Regions from separate parts of the Nocardia sp. NPDC055002 genome, predicted to be linked through region 2. Evidence: riboswitches for the same ligand, from Rfam matches in the RefSeq annotation. Region 2 holds a riboswitch; each other region holds the start of a gene.

Region 1 (3,373 bases), on a different contig from region 2:
ATCCCGATGCCCACGGGGAACGGCAGGAACGCGATGCCGGCCTTCAGCGGCGAATAGCCCAGGGTGTTCTGGTAGTAGAAGCTCAGGAACAAGAACATCGCGAACATCGCGATCGGGATCAGCAGCGCGGCCAGCAGGGCGCCGCCCCGATTGATCTCACCCGGAATGCGCAGTGGCAACAGCGGATTCGCCGAGCGCGCCTCGATGAAGACGAACGCGATGAGCAACGCGAAGCCCGCCCCGAGCAGGCCGAGCGTGCTGCCCGCCAGCCAACCGTGTTCGGCGGCGCGACTGAATCCGTAGACGATCGACACCAAGCCGAATGTCACGGTGACGGCGCCGGGCAGGTCGTAGCCGCCGGTTCTCGGCACCGGGATATCGCGCGTGATCACCGCCACCGCACCGGCTACCGCGATGAGCGCGATCGGCGTGTTCATCAGCAGCGTCCATCGCCACGACGCGAACTCGGTGAGCGCGCCGCCGACGATCAGCCCGAACGCGATGCCACCGGCGGTGATGCCGGCGAAGACCGCGAACGCGCGGGCCCGCTCCTGCACATCGGTGAAGATCACCGACAGCAGCGACAAGGCCGCGGGGGCGAGCAGCGCGGCGAACGCACCCTGTAGACCTCGGCCGATGAACAACTGCGGCCCGGTCTGCGCGAGCCCGGCCAGCGCCGAGGCGGCAGCGAAGCCGACCAAGCCGACCAGGAAGATCCGGCGGCGGCCCAGGTAGTCGGCCATCCGTCCGCCGAGCAGCAGTAGGCCGCCGAAGATGAGCGTGTACGCGGTGAGCGCCCACTGCTTGTCGCCGTCGCTGATCCCCAGGTCGCGCTGGGCATAGGGCAGGGCGATCGTGATCACGGTGGCGTCGAGCACCACCATCAACTGGGCGGCGGAGAGCACGACCAACGCCCACCACCGCATCGAATTCTGTTGTTGATCAACATGTTTCGTCATTATCTCGGTGCCGGTCACCAGGACTCCTCGTCGCTCGATTGGCGTGGATCAATCCTGGCATTGCAAGACAATTGGCGTCAAGAGAAAAATGTCTGAATGCGCCAATTGGCCTACTTGGACAGATAGAGCCGCCGACACGGTAGGCTGAGGGAATGCTGGACTCGACCACTCCGATCAGCGCCGACCGGACGACCGAACCGGCTGCCGGCGCGCCGCTGGGCCTGCGCGAGCGCAAGAAGCTCCAGACCAAGGCCGCGATCGTGGCGGTCGGACTCGACCTGTGCGACAGCCAAGGGTTCGACGCGACGACGGTCGAGCAGATCGCCGCGGGTGCCGATGTGTCCCCGCGCACCGTCAACCGGTACTTCGCGCTCAAGGAAGACATCGTGCTGGCCCCGATCGACGACTTCGGGGTCTCCGTCGCCGTCGCGCTGCGCTCCCAGCCGAACACCGGCAACGAACTCCAGGCACTGTGTGGCGCCTACCTGACGGTGGTCCAGGCCGAGGCGGACGCGGACGGCATCCGGTTCATCCGCCAATTCCTGCAGATGCAGCGCATCATGCGCACCAGCCAGTCGGTCAACGCCCGCGCGCTGGAATACGCGGAGAAGAAGAACGTCGCGGTGTGCACCGAGCTCGCGCAACGGATGGGCACGTCACCGGACGACTTCACGGTGAAGCTGGTGGCCGGGATCTGGCAGATGCTGTGCCACCTCTCCGTCGCCGACACCGAACAAGCCTTGCTGAGCGGGTCACCGGCGGTAGCTGTCCGGGTCACTCGGGACGCCGTGCTGCGCGCCTACCACGGCTTACGGCAGGTCTGCGGCGCACCGGTGGACGACACGCCAGGCTTCGGCACACCGTCCAACGAGTGATCTTCGGCGGGAAATGCGGGGGAAGTTTCCGCCCGCGGGAGATCTCCGGTTAACATGACGGCAAGGTCATGAGTACCAGCGCCAAGCCCCGGCTCGCTGGTCGGCAACCCTCCAGCTGCGGTGGGGTGCTCCGGGTGATGACCGGGCTCTCGAAAGTCGAGAGCAAGCGCGCACTGCAGGAGGCCCCCATGTGTTGTTGCCAGTCGATCCGACCCAGTTGACGAGATCCCCCGGCTGACACCCATTTGGAGCACGACATGACTGACTCTTCCCTGCCCGAGAACTGGTCCTTCGAGACCAAGCAGGTCCACGCGGGCCAGGCCCCCGACGCGAGCACCAACGCGCGGGCCCTGCCGATCTACCAGACCACCTCCTACACCTTCCGCGACACCGATCACGCCGCCGCGCTGTTCGGTCTCGCCGAGCCGGGCAACATCTACACCCGGATCATGAACCCCACCCAGGACGCGGTGGAGCAGCGCGTGGCCGCGCTCGAAGGTGGCGTCGCGGCGCTGCTGCTGGCCTCGGGCCAGGCCGCGGAGACCTACGCGATCCTGAACCTGGCGAGCGCGGGCGACCACATCGTGTCCAGCCCGCACCTCTACGGCGGCACCTACAACCTCTTCCACTACTCGCTGCCCAAGCTGGGCATCACGGTCTCGTTCGTCGAGGATCCCGATGACCTCGCGCAGTGGGAAGCCGCGATCCAGCCGAACACCAAGGCGTTCTACGGCGAGACCATCGCCAACCCGAGCAGCGCGGTGTTCGACATTCCCGGTATCGCCGGTGTCGCGCACGCGAACGGCCTTCCACTGATCGTGGACAACACCGTCGCGACCCCCTACCTGATCCAGCCGCTGGCCCACGGCGCCGACATCGTCGTGCATTCGGCGACGAAGTACCTGGGTGGTCACGGTGCGGCCGTGGCGGGCGTGATCGTCGACGGCGGCACCTTCGACTGGACCGTGCGCGACGCCGACGGCAACGCGCGCTTCCCCGGCTTCACCGAGCCCGACCCCAGCTACCACGGTGCGGTGTTCGCCGATCTGGGCGCGCCCGCGTTCGCGCTGAAGGCTCGCGTGCAGTTGCTGCGCGATCTGGGTGCCGCGGTCTCGCCGTTCAACGCGTTCCTCATCGCCCAGGGCATCGAGACGCTGAGCCTGCGGGTCGAACGGCATGTCAGCAATGCCGAGGCGGTCGCGAAGTTCGTCGCCGAGCAGCCGGGCGTCGACGCGGTGTTCTACGCGGGCCTCGAGTCCTCGCCCTGGCACGCGCGAGCCAAGGAGCTGGCACCCAAGGGTGCGGGCGCGATCGTGGCCTTCGAGCTGGCCGGCGGTGTCGATGCGGGCAAGAAGTTCGTGGACGCGCTCAGCCTGCACAGCCATGTAGCTAACATCGGTGATGTGCGTTCACTCGTGATTCACCCGGCGTCGACCACGCACTCGCAGTTGACGCCCGACGAGCAGCTGGCGGCCGGCGTCACTCCCGGCCTGGTCAGGCTCGCGGTGGGCATCGAGGGAATCGACGACATTCTGGCCG
Region 2 (3,373 bases):
GCCGCCCGCACCGACGCGGCCGCCCTGGTGTTCATCGACGCGGACGTACGCTTGGCCCCCCACGCGATCGCCGCGGCGGTGACCGAATTACGCAGGCGCGGAGCAGGTCTGGTCTCGGCCTGGCCGAGACAGGACGCCGGTTCGACCGCCGAGCGCCTGATCCAGCCCCTGCTCGCCTGGTCCTGGGCTTCGACCCTGCCCGTCGGCCCCGCCAACCACAGCCTGCGCCCGTCCACCGCCGTAGCGTGCGGCCAGTTCCTGGCCGTCGACGCCGCGGCCTACCGCGCCGGCGGCGGCCACGCGGCCGTGGCGGCCAGCGCCACCGAGGACCTGGACCTGGCCCGCGCCATCCGCCGAGCAGGCCATCGCACCGCCCTGGTGACCGCGGGCCCCGCCGCGAGCACCCGAATGTATACCGGCACCACCGAACTCACCGACGGCTACACCCGCTGGCTGTGGTCGGCCTACGGCGGCCGCCGCGACACCGGCGCAGCCATCGGAATCCTCGCCGCCCTCGCCTACTGGATTCCCCCGCTGGCCGCGATCCTCGGCCGAGGCCGAACCCGCCGCGCGGGCCTGCTCGGCTACCTGGCCGCCGTCACCAGCCGCCTCACCGCCCGCACCATCGAAACCCGCAAGCCCCCCACCGGAACCGACCTCGCCTCAGCTGTGGCCCACCCCCTGTCAGTGGCCCACTACCTCAGCCTGTGGACCCGCTCCCACCACCGCCACCGCACCGGCCGCCTGCACTGGAAACAGCGCCCCCTGGTAACCCCCGAAGACCCGATAGCCCACCACGCCTGACCCGCAGTTCCGCGACGGCGCAGGCGCATCAGGGCCGCCGAGCGGGTGAAGGGCAGGCGCGCACCCGCTCGACACCGAGTCGAGCAACCACCCTCAAGCCACCTCGGTGATCCCCACCGTCGGAAAGAAGAAGCACGACCGCCCACCGTTGTCAGTAGTACCGAAAACAGCAGCCAACACAGTCCCCCGCCCCGTATCCACAGGCACAGCCCGCACACCCCCCACAGGAATAGCGGCGAAGAGAAAATCCCGAATAGCCGTCTCAGCAAGAGGCCGCAATTCACCAGGAACCTCAGCAGGCACCATCGCCCGCACAATGTCGGCAATCGACCCCATCGAGGCCATCCCCCCACGCCCGGTACTCACATTGAGCCACGCCACCTGCATCCCGGACGTCTTCGTAGCCGCGGTATCGGCCGCAAGCCCATAGGGCAGGAACGTGAACAGAGTCTGCCCGGATTTCACCGCGGACAGATCGAGCCCGGGTATCGGCAGTGTGTTGGCCGGCCACGGCCCCGGCACCGCCCCCGCAACAGCCGGAACAAGCCCCGCTCCGTCACCGCTACAGTTCGCCGCCACCGTCGGGTAGAGGAACGGCTGGATACCCAGCGCCTTCAGCGTCTCGACAACACTCTGATAGGCACCGAGAAGATCCCCCGCCCCCGCGGCGGGCGTGACACCGGGTGCGTCCCGAGTGACAGCGGGCGCCACCGGCACGGCCGGTTCGGCAACGGCCGACGGCACAGCCGACAGCAACGCAGCGGCGCAAACCGTCAGGGCGGTCAGTGCGGTGGAACGACGCGGCATGATCACGACGTACTCCTCATCGACGCAGAGAACCCCGACGCTACCGCCTGCGATGCGGGATTCCGGACAGGTGAAGTAACCGCCCGTTCGGCGCGTCGCAATTTCCCAGCGAACCCACCGATCGCCGCTCACCCCCGGTCCGCGGGTCCCCCACCACGCCGAACCGGGGCAATTGTGCCCGTGCTCGCGCCCGGTTCCAACCTCTGTGCTCACGCTGATTTCTACCGTTGTGGGTACCGCACATGTGCCACATGCTGATTCAGCTCGGGTCACAAAACCGGGGCGCAACCATCCAGAGCGACCGAGAGACCTGGCTCGATGACGTCGCAGCAACCCGCCCGTTTCGGGGTGTGGGTGCTTCTGCCGGGTTCGATGGAGGAGATTTTCGTGCTGTCTACCTGTCCGGCCTGAGCGCCGCCAGATCGCGAACCCGTTGCTGGCCGGGTGGAGGTCACTGTGCCTCGTTCCACTGTTTTCCGAAGGATTCCCATGACCGCGTCTGCCGTTTCCGGCGCCGAGACCGCGCCCGCACCGCCCGGCGACGCTCTCCCCGCCGATCCGGAATCCGGCGGCAAGGCGCCCGCCGGCGACCTGCCCCGGATCGCCGGGTCGTGGCACCCGTGGCGCTGGGTCGTCGCGGCGATCGCACTGCTGCTGGTGGCCCAGTTCGCGCACGGCCTGATCACCAATCCGGGGTGGGACTGGGGCACTTTCGCCCAGTACTTCACCGCGAAATCGGTGCTGGCCGCGCTCCGGGTGACCATCGAGCTCACCCTGTGGGGCACTGCCCTCGGTTTCGTGTTCGGCACCCTGCTGGCGATCGGGCGGGTGTCGAACAATCCCGTGCTGCGGGTGATCGCCTGGACCTATATCTGGGCTTTCCGTTCGATCCCGCTGATCGTGCAGCTGCTGTTCTGGTTCAACATCGCCTACCTGTATCCCCGCCTGTCCGTGGGCATTCCGTTCGGCCCCGGCTTCTACGAGTTCGATGTCAATGGTGTGATCAGCGGTTTCACCGCGGCGGTGATCGGGCTGGCCCTGCATCAGGCGGCATATTCGGCCGAACTGATCCGGGCGGGTCTGCTCGCCGTCGACGACGGTCAGCTCGAAGCGGCGGCGGCGCTGGGGATTCCGCGCTGGCGCCAGTTCCGCACGATCGTGTTGCCGCAGGCGATGCGCTCGATTCTGCCGAACGCGGCCAATGAGGTGATCAGCCTGTTCAAGGGCACCTCGATCGTGTCGGTGATGGCGATCGCCGAGCTGTTCTACCAGGTGCAGGTGATCTTCGGCCGCAACGGCCGGGTGGTTCCGCTGCTGATGGTGGCGACCGTCTGGTACATCGCGCTCACCACGGCGCTGTCGATCCTGCAGTACTACATCGAACGGCACTACGCCAAGGGCGCGCAGCGTGCGCTGCCGCCGACACCGTGGCAGCGGGTCCGCGCCAAGGTCACCGAGATCGCCGCCGGTGCGGCCGCACCCCGAGGAGCAACCCGATGACCGCAGCGGTGCTGGCGCGCGGAATCCGCAAGTCCTACAGCGGCACCGAGGTACTGCGTGGCGTGGATCTGGCGGTACGCGCCGGTGAGGTGGTCGCCGTGATCGGGCCCTCCGGCTCCGGCAAGTCCACGCTGCTGCGGGTGCTCAACCATCTGGAAGCGCAGGACGCGGGCACCGTGCACATCGACGGTGAGCTGATCGGTTACCGGCAACGCGGCAACATCTTGCGTTCGCTGCCCGACCACGCGGTGCGCGCCCAGCG
Region 3 (3,373 bases), on a different contig from region 2:
ACATGCTGGTCTCGGAGGTCCCGTTCAATTTCCGCCGCCCCGACGCCATCGTGTATCGCTGTATCGAAGACCCCCGCGACAAGTGGAAGACCAAACCCACAGCAGGGGACACCCTGCTGGTGGTCGAAGTGGTTTCACCAGCGACGGTTACCGCCGATTGTGTGGACAAGCGAGCGGAATACGCGCGCGCGATCGCCATCACTGATCCGCTCGGCGTCACCATCACCTGGGACGCCCTCGACGGGGAACGAATATCGGCCGCCGAGAGCAGGTCTCGACGGCCGACGTCCGGTGAATCTCGCCTGTGACGAGTTCAGCCGATCAGGCAGGGGGCGGCGCCTTCGGGGGAAGAGGCGCTGAGGGGACGGGTTTCGGGGGTCGGGTTCCAGTGGCCGTCGGTGGCGGCATAGTTCCAGGTGGGACCGTGGCTGACCAGGGTGGCTACCGCGCTGATCAAGCGGTCCACGTCGGCGGCGGTGGTGCCGAGGCCGATGCTGGCTCGGAGGGCGGCGTCGAGGCCGAGGCTCGCGAGGAGGGGGTGCGCGCAGAAGCGGCCGTCGCGGACGCCGATGGCATGCTCGGCGGAGAGGTACGCGGCGACTTTGCCAGGGGCGACATCGGCGATCGTGAAGGCGACGATGCCCACACAGTCGGGGCTGTCGGACCAGATACCGACCAGGTCGACGCCGGGGATCGCGGACAGGCCGTCACGCAGCCGGTCGGCCAGAAAGCGCTCGTGCGCGACGAGTTCGGTGGGGTCGATGGCGGCGAGCGCATCGCAGGCGGCGGCAATAGCGGCCGCACCCAGGACGTTCGGCGAGCCGGCTTCGTGCCGCTGCGGCGCGCACGCCCATTCGACCTCTGTCACACCGACATTGCGCACCGCACCACCACCGGCCAGGTAGGGCTCACCCTCGTCCAGCCAGTCCCGCCGGCCGACGAGCACACCCGAACCGAACGGCGCGTACAGCTTGTGCCCGGAGAAGGCGAGGTAGTCGATCCCGGTCTCGCGCAGGGAGATCCGGCGATGCGGAGCCAGCTGAGCGGCGTCGACGAGGATGCGCGCACCACACAGATGGGCGATGGTCGCGAGCCGTTCCAGCGGCAGCACCTCACCGGTGACGTTGGACGCACCGGTCACCGCCAGCAGCGCGGCAGGCTTGCTGCACAGCTCGGCGACGACACGCTGAATCGTCTCCTCGACCGTGGCGGCGGCCCGCACGACGCGACGACCGTGCTTCGCCCACGGCAGGAAGTTGGCGTGGTGCTCGATATCGAGTACCACGGTCTCCCCCGGCACGCACCCGGCCAGCAGGTTCAGCGAATCGGTGGTGTTACGCGTGAACACCACGACCTGGTCGTCGTCGGCGTCGAGGAACCGGGCAACGGACCCACGCGAAGCCTCGTAGCACTCGGTGGAGATCCGCGAGGCGTATCCCGCGCCCCGGTGCACGCTGGCGTAGAACGGCAGCAACTGCGAAATCCGGTCGGTGACCTGCTTCAACGCCGGCGCACTCGCCGCGTAGTCGAAGTTGGCGTAGGAGCTGGTACCGCCCTGAACGAGCGGAACCTGCAGGTCGGCACCGGAAACGGCGGCGATGGCACAGGTGGGGTCGATTACAGCAGTCATGACGAAATCCCGTCGGCTCAGGGACCCGCTCCTGAAGAGGTGGCCCGCGCTTGCCGCGCCCAATTCGGACGTCAGCCTGGTCGTCACCCGGAGCACCCCACCGCGGAGGAGGGTTGCCGACCAGCAAGCCGGGGCTGAACGCTGGTACTCGTGACCTGCAACGAGAGTGACAGACGACCACCGGACCTGTCAACCACCGATCGTCGGCGCGCTCCGAGTCGACCCCGACCACCCACGGGATCTCCCGGTTCGGCGCGGCGGCCGGGCCGTCGCGGCCGCAGCGGGAAATCGGTTGTCCACGTGCGCTTTCCCTTGTGATACTCCGGAGATGCCTGCCTTCGCCGATTTCGACCGGCGCAACTACCCCACCGTCGATGTCACCACCGGTTACGACGGCTGGGCCGACACCTACGAGCGCACCGTGATGGACGAGATGGACGCGGCGCTGCTGGATCGGCTTCGCCGCCCGGATTGGGCGGGAGTGCGACAGGCGGTCGACCTGGGTTGCGGGACGGGGCGAACCGGCGCGTGGTTGCGCAGCCGCAGTAGCGCCGAGATCGACGGCGTCGATCTGAGCGCGGGCATGCTGGCCCGTGCCCGCGCCCGCGGTGTACACCGCACACTCACCAAGGCCGACGTGTGTGCCACCGAATTACCAAGCAGCACTTACGATCTCGTGATCTCCTCACTGATCGACGAACACCTGCCGGACCTGCGCCCGTTCTACACCGAGGCCGCGCGGCTGGCTGTCCCAGGAGCCACGTTCGCCCAGATCAGCTACCACCCACAGTTCATGATGGTCACCGGAATGCCGACGCACTACACCCCCGCTGGGGGCGATCCGATCGCGATCAGCACCCACCTGCACCTGCTGAGCGAGCACATCACCGCGGGCACCGACGCGGGCTGGGTCCTCACCGAAGCGGCCGAGGCATTGGTCGACGACGCCTGGCTCGCGGCGAAACCCAAGTGGGCCCACCTGCGCGGCCACCCGTTCACCATGGCGCTGGTCTGGACGCTCGGCACCGCATAGGCGCCGCGCCGCACGCTTCGAGGCACGCCCGAAGCGAAGGGAATCGCCCATGAGGGGGCGTGGCGGAACTAGCATCCGACGAAGGGAATCGCTGCGCTGAGGGCTCGGCAGATCAATGTGGCGCTGCGGGTGGGGTCCGATGTCAAACCGGTACACAAGGGGTGAACTTTGCCCGTGATGGACGCCGTACGATCGAGTGAAGCGAAAATAGTCCACGTAGTTGATCGGAAGAAGACCATGTCACACGCCTTGAGCTCCACTTCGGCGGACGTGAGCGCCGATCTTCCCGACGAATTCGTCCACCTGGCTAGGTTGGCGCTCGCCGGGCGCGAGCAGGATGTCGCAATGTTCGTGCGCCGGGCCGCGCGCCGCCACCGGCATGCCAGTCCCGAACTGGCCGATGCGCTGATCGCGCTGCTGCGCCAGAACCCCACGCGCGCCAATCCCCTACGCGCGGAGGTGGATACGCCGATTCCGGTCGACGGCGACAGCCGGCTGCCGCTGCTGCGGGTGATCCCGCCCGGCTCCACCGCCGAAGTGCCGATCCTGGCCGCCGAAACCTATGACGTGCTCACCCAGATCGTCGACGAACGCAAGCAGGCCGACCGGCTGGCCGCCGCCGATCTGACCCCGGCCCGCAGCTTGCTGTTCGTCGGTCCGCCCGGCGTCGGCAAGACGATGGCCGCAGCCTGGCTGGCCCACCAACTGTC
Region 4 (3,373 bases), on a different contig from region 2:
GTCGAACGGCAGCTGGGTGACGTTCTGCGAGAGGTAGCCCACGGCGCGGTACACGGCCTGGATGTCCCAGTCGGTGAAGTTGCCGGTGCCCTTGACGTTGCCGGTGCCGTCGAGCTGGGTGCGTTCGGTCTTCAGGCCGACGACCTTGCCGTCGGCACCGAGGATCTCCGAGGGCGATTCGAAGAAGTGCAGGAACAGCTTGTGCGGGCGGTCGCCGTGGTCGCGGATGGCCCACTGCTCGAGGGTGTTGGCGACCATGTCGACCTGCTTGGAGTTACGGCGTGCGGCTTCGGAGCCTTCGTCGTAGTCGATGTCCTCGGGGTTGACGATGACCTCGATCGTCGGCGAGTGGTCGAGTTCGCGCAGCTCGAGGGGCGTGAACTTGGCCTGCGCGGGGCCACGACGACCGAACACATGGACCTCGAGGGCCTTGTTGGCCTTGAGGCCTTCGTAGACGTTCGGCGGGATCTCGGTCGGCAGCAGTTCGTCGCCGGTCTTGGCGAGTACGCGGGCGACGTCGAGGGCGACGTTGCCGACGCCGAGGACGGCGACCTTCTCGGCCTCGAGGGGCCAGGAGCGGGGGACGTCGGGGTGGCCGTCGTACCAGGACACGAAGTCGGCGGCGCCGTAGGAGCCGTCGAGGTCGATGCCGGGGATGGCCAGGGCGCGGTCGGCGTTGGCGCCGGTGGAGAAGATGACCGCGTCGTAGAACTGGCGCAGGTCGTCGAGGGTGATGTCGGTGCCGTAGTCGATGTTGCCCAGCAGGCGGACCTGGTCTTTGTCGAGGACCTTGTGCAGGGCGGTGATGATGCCCTTGATGCGGGGGTGGTCGGGGGCGACGCCGTAGCGGATCAGGCCGAAGGGCGCGGGCATGCGCTCGTAGAGGTCGATGCTCACGTCGGCATCGGACTTCATCAACGCGTCGGCGGCGTAGATACCGGCCGGTCCCGCACCCACGATCGCAATGCGAAGTGGGCGAGTCGCTGCACTCTGTTCGGTCATTTCTACGCGCACCCTTTGGTCGAGAACTGATTTGACGGCGTCAACTTAGCTTAGGCTAAGTCGGACATCCGCTTACTGGCAGCTGCCATCGACGTCGGCAGCCGACCGCAATCAAGGCGATTCTAGCTGCGGCGTTGCAGCCACCCGGCGCGCGGTGTAGCTGCCCGCGCGGGTCTGTCAGGATTACAGCATGAACGAGGAGCAAACAGGCTCGGATGACCAGCCCGTAGTGGTGGATCAGACCGACAAGCGTTCCATCGTCCCGTTCGTCGCGGCCGCGGTGATCGCGATCATCGTGCTCATCGCCATCGTGGCGGGTGGACTGCTCTCACCCGCTGAGAAAAATGTCACAGAGGCCGACCGTCTCGCGGCCGCCGTCACCAACTATATCGACGCGCGCTCGCGCAGCGACCTCCGTCCGCCGACGGGCGTGGCCTGCCCCGGCTTCAGCGAAGAGACCTCCGGCCTCGGCGAACAGCTCGGTGGCCCGAAATCCACTGTCACGATCGACGGCAAGGGTTTCGAGAACGCCACCGTCAACGGTGACCGCGCCAAAATCGACGCGGCGCTCGTGGTCAACGGCAACCCGGCGGCGAGCAACTGGAAACTGACCCGCGTGGACAGCGCGTGGCTGGTGTGCTCGTTCTGAATCGTTTGACACGATGACCGGTGCCGAGGCAATCTCAGATCGCAAGGTCATGAGTGCCAGCGTCAAGCCCCGGCTCGCTGGTCGGCAACCCTCCTCCGCGGTGGGGTGCTCCGGGTGACGACCTGGCCGTGTGTTCGGGGATTTCCGGCACGGCAAGAGCGGATTCACGCAGGAGGATCGACATGACTTACGCCGGCGACATCACCCCTGAGAAGGCGTGGGAGCTGCTCACCGAGCACCCCGGCGCCGTGCTGGTCGACGTGCGCACCGAAGGTGAGTGGGCACACATCGGCATTCCCGACACCAGTTCCATCGAGCGCCCGGCCCACTTCATCGAATGGGTCGACGGCACCGGCACCCGCAATCCCGAGTTCGGCGCGCAGCTCGAGAAGGCACTCGCCGGTCGCCCCGACGACGCACCCGTGGTGTTCCTGTGTCGCTCCGGCCAGCGTTCCGCGCATGCGGCGAACCTGGCGACGGCGGCGGGCGTGGCGCCGTCCTACAACGTGCTCGACGGTTTCGAAGGTGGTCCCGACGCGTTCGGTCAGCGCGGCAGCACCGGTTGGCGCGCTGTCGGCCTGCCGTGGCGTCAGGCATAAGGAGAAAAGCATGATCACCGGTGGTTCGTTCGACAAGCCACTGCCCGAAGGCGTCGGTCCCGGCACGCTCGGCGTGCGTGGCGGCCTGCGCCGTTCCGGCTTCGACGAGACCTCCGAGGCGCTGTATCTGACCTCGGGTTTCGTCTATGAGAGCGCCGAGGCCGCCGAGGCCGCGTTCACCGGCGACGTCGAGCATTTCGTCTACTCCCGCTTCGGCAACCCGACCGTGGCCATGTTCGAGGAGCGCATCCGCCTGCTCGACGGCGCCGAGGCGGCCTTCGCGACCGCGTCCGGCATGTCGGCGGTGTTCACCGCGCTCGGTGCCCTGCTGAAGGCGGGCGACCGTCTCGTCGCCGCCCGCAGCCTGTTCGGATCCTGTTTCGTGGTCTGTAACGAGATCCTGCCGCGCTGGGGCATCGAAACCGTCTTCGTCGACGGCGACGACCTCGACCAGTGGGAGCAGGCCCTGTCCGTCCCCACCCAGGCCGTGTTCTTCGAGACCCCCGCCAACCCGATGCAGACCCTCGTCGATGTCCGCAAGGTCACCGAGCTCGCCCACGCCGCGGGCGCGAAGGTGGTGCTGGACAACGTCTTCGCCACCCCCCTGCTCCAGCGCGGCTTCGAACTCGGCGCCGACGTGGTGGTCTACTCCGGCACCAAACACATCGACGGCCAGGGTCGCGTCCTCGGCGGCGCCATCCTCGGCGCCCAGGACTACATCGACGGCCCCGTCAAAACCCTGATGCGCCACACCGGCCCGGCCCTGAGCCCCTTCAACGCCTGGACCTTGCTCAAGGGCCTGGAAACCATGCCGTTGCGCGTGCGCCACTCCACCGAGTCGGCCCTGCAGGTGGCGAAGTTCCTGGAGACCAAGAATTCGGTCGACTGGGTGAAATACCCCTTCCTGGAATCACATCCGCAACACGCACTGGCGAAGGAGCAGATGACCGGCGGCGGCACCGTGGTCACCTTCGCCCTCACCGGCGACGACGGCAAGAAGCGAGCCTTCGAGGTTTTGAACCGCCTGCGCATCATCGACATCTCCAACAACCTGGGCGACGCCAAAACCATGATCACCCACCCCGCCACCACCACCCACCGAGCCATGGGCCCCGAGGGCCGC

What was found. A riboswitch is a leader RNA that binds a small molecule or an ion and turns the genes downstream of it on or off. The one in region 2 is predicted to bind S-adenosylmethionine.
Region 1: another riboswitch for S-adenosylmethionine. It lies ahead of ACWF99_RS13470 (bifunctional o-acetylhomoserine/o-acetylserine sulfhydrylase); the one in region 2 lies ahead of ACWF99_RS29115 (amino acid ABC transporter permease).
Region 3: another riboswitch for S-adenosylmethionine. It lies ahead of ACWF99_RS16475 (aminotransferase class V-fold PLP-dependent enzyme); the one in region 2 lies ahead of ACWF99_RS29115 (amino acid ABC transporter permease).
Region 4: another riboswitch for S-adenosylmethionine. It lies ahead of ACWF99_RS21470 (rhodanese-like domain-containing protein); the one in region 2 lies ahead of ACWF99_RS29115 (amino acid ABC transporter permease).

The regions. Positions count from the first base shown of each region.
Region 1 is NZ_JBSGWE010000003.1:249,339-252,711, forward strand. It holds gene ACWF99_RS13460 (MFS transporter) at 1-977, opposite strand, end outside; gene ACWF99_RS13465 (TetR family transcriptional regulator) at 1,112-1,834, shown strand; SAM riboswitch class IV at 1,899-2,009, shown strand; gene ACWF99_RS13470 (bifunctional o-acetylhomoserine/o-acetylserine sulfhydrylase) at 2,092-3,373, shown strand, end outside.
Region 2 is NZ_JBSGWE010000009.1:89,036-92,408, forward strand. It holds gene ACWF99_RS29105 (glycosyltransferase family 2 protein) at 1-804, shown strand, start outside; gene ACWF99_RS29110 (hypothetical protein) at 898-1,743, opposite strand; SAM riboswitch class I at 1,897-1,990, shown strand; gene ACWF99_RS29115 (amino acid ABC transporter permease) at 2,101-3,111, shown strand; gene ACWF99_RS29120 (amino acid ABC transporter ATP-binding protein) at 3,108-3,373, shown strand, end outside.
Region 3 is NZ_JBSGWE010000003.1:912,139-915,511, forward strand. It holds gene ACWF99_RS16470 (Uma2 family endonuclease) at 1-308, shown strand, start outside; gene ACWF99_RS16475 (aminotransferase class V-fold PLP-dependent enzyme) at 314-1,630, opposite strand; SAM riboswitch class IV at 1,672-1,786, opposite strand; gene ACWF99_RS16480 (class I SAM-dependent DNA methyltransferase) at 1,959-2,663, shown strand; gene ACWF99_RS16485 (AAA family ATPase) at 2,901-3,373, shown strand, end outside.
Region 4 is NZ_JBSGWE010000005.1:70,831-74,203, forward strand. It holds gene ACWF99_RS21460 (FAD-dependent oxidoreductase) at 1-1,002, opposite strand, end outside; gene ACWF99_RS21465 (Rv0361 family membrane protein) at 1,193-1,651, shown strand; SAM riboswitch class IV at 1,697-1,816, shown strand; gene ACWF99_RS21470 (rhodanese-like domain-containing protein) at 1,834-2,250, shown strand; gene ACWF99_RS21475 (O-succinylhomoserine sulfhydrylase) at 2,261-3,373, shown strand, end outside.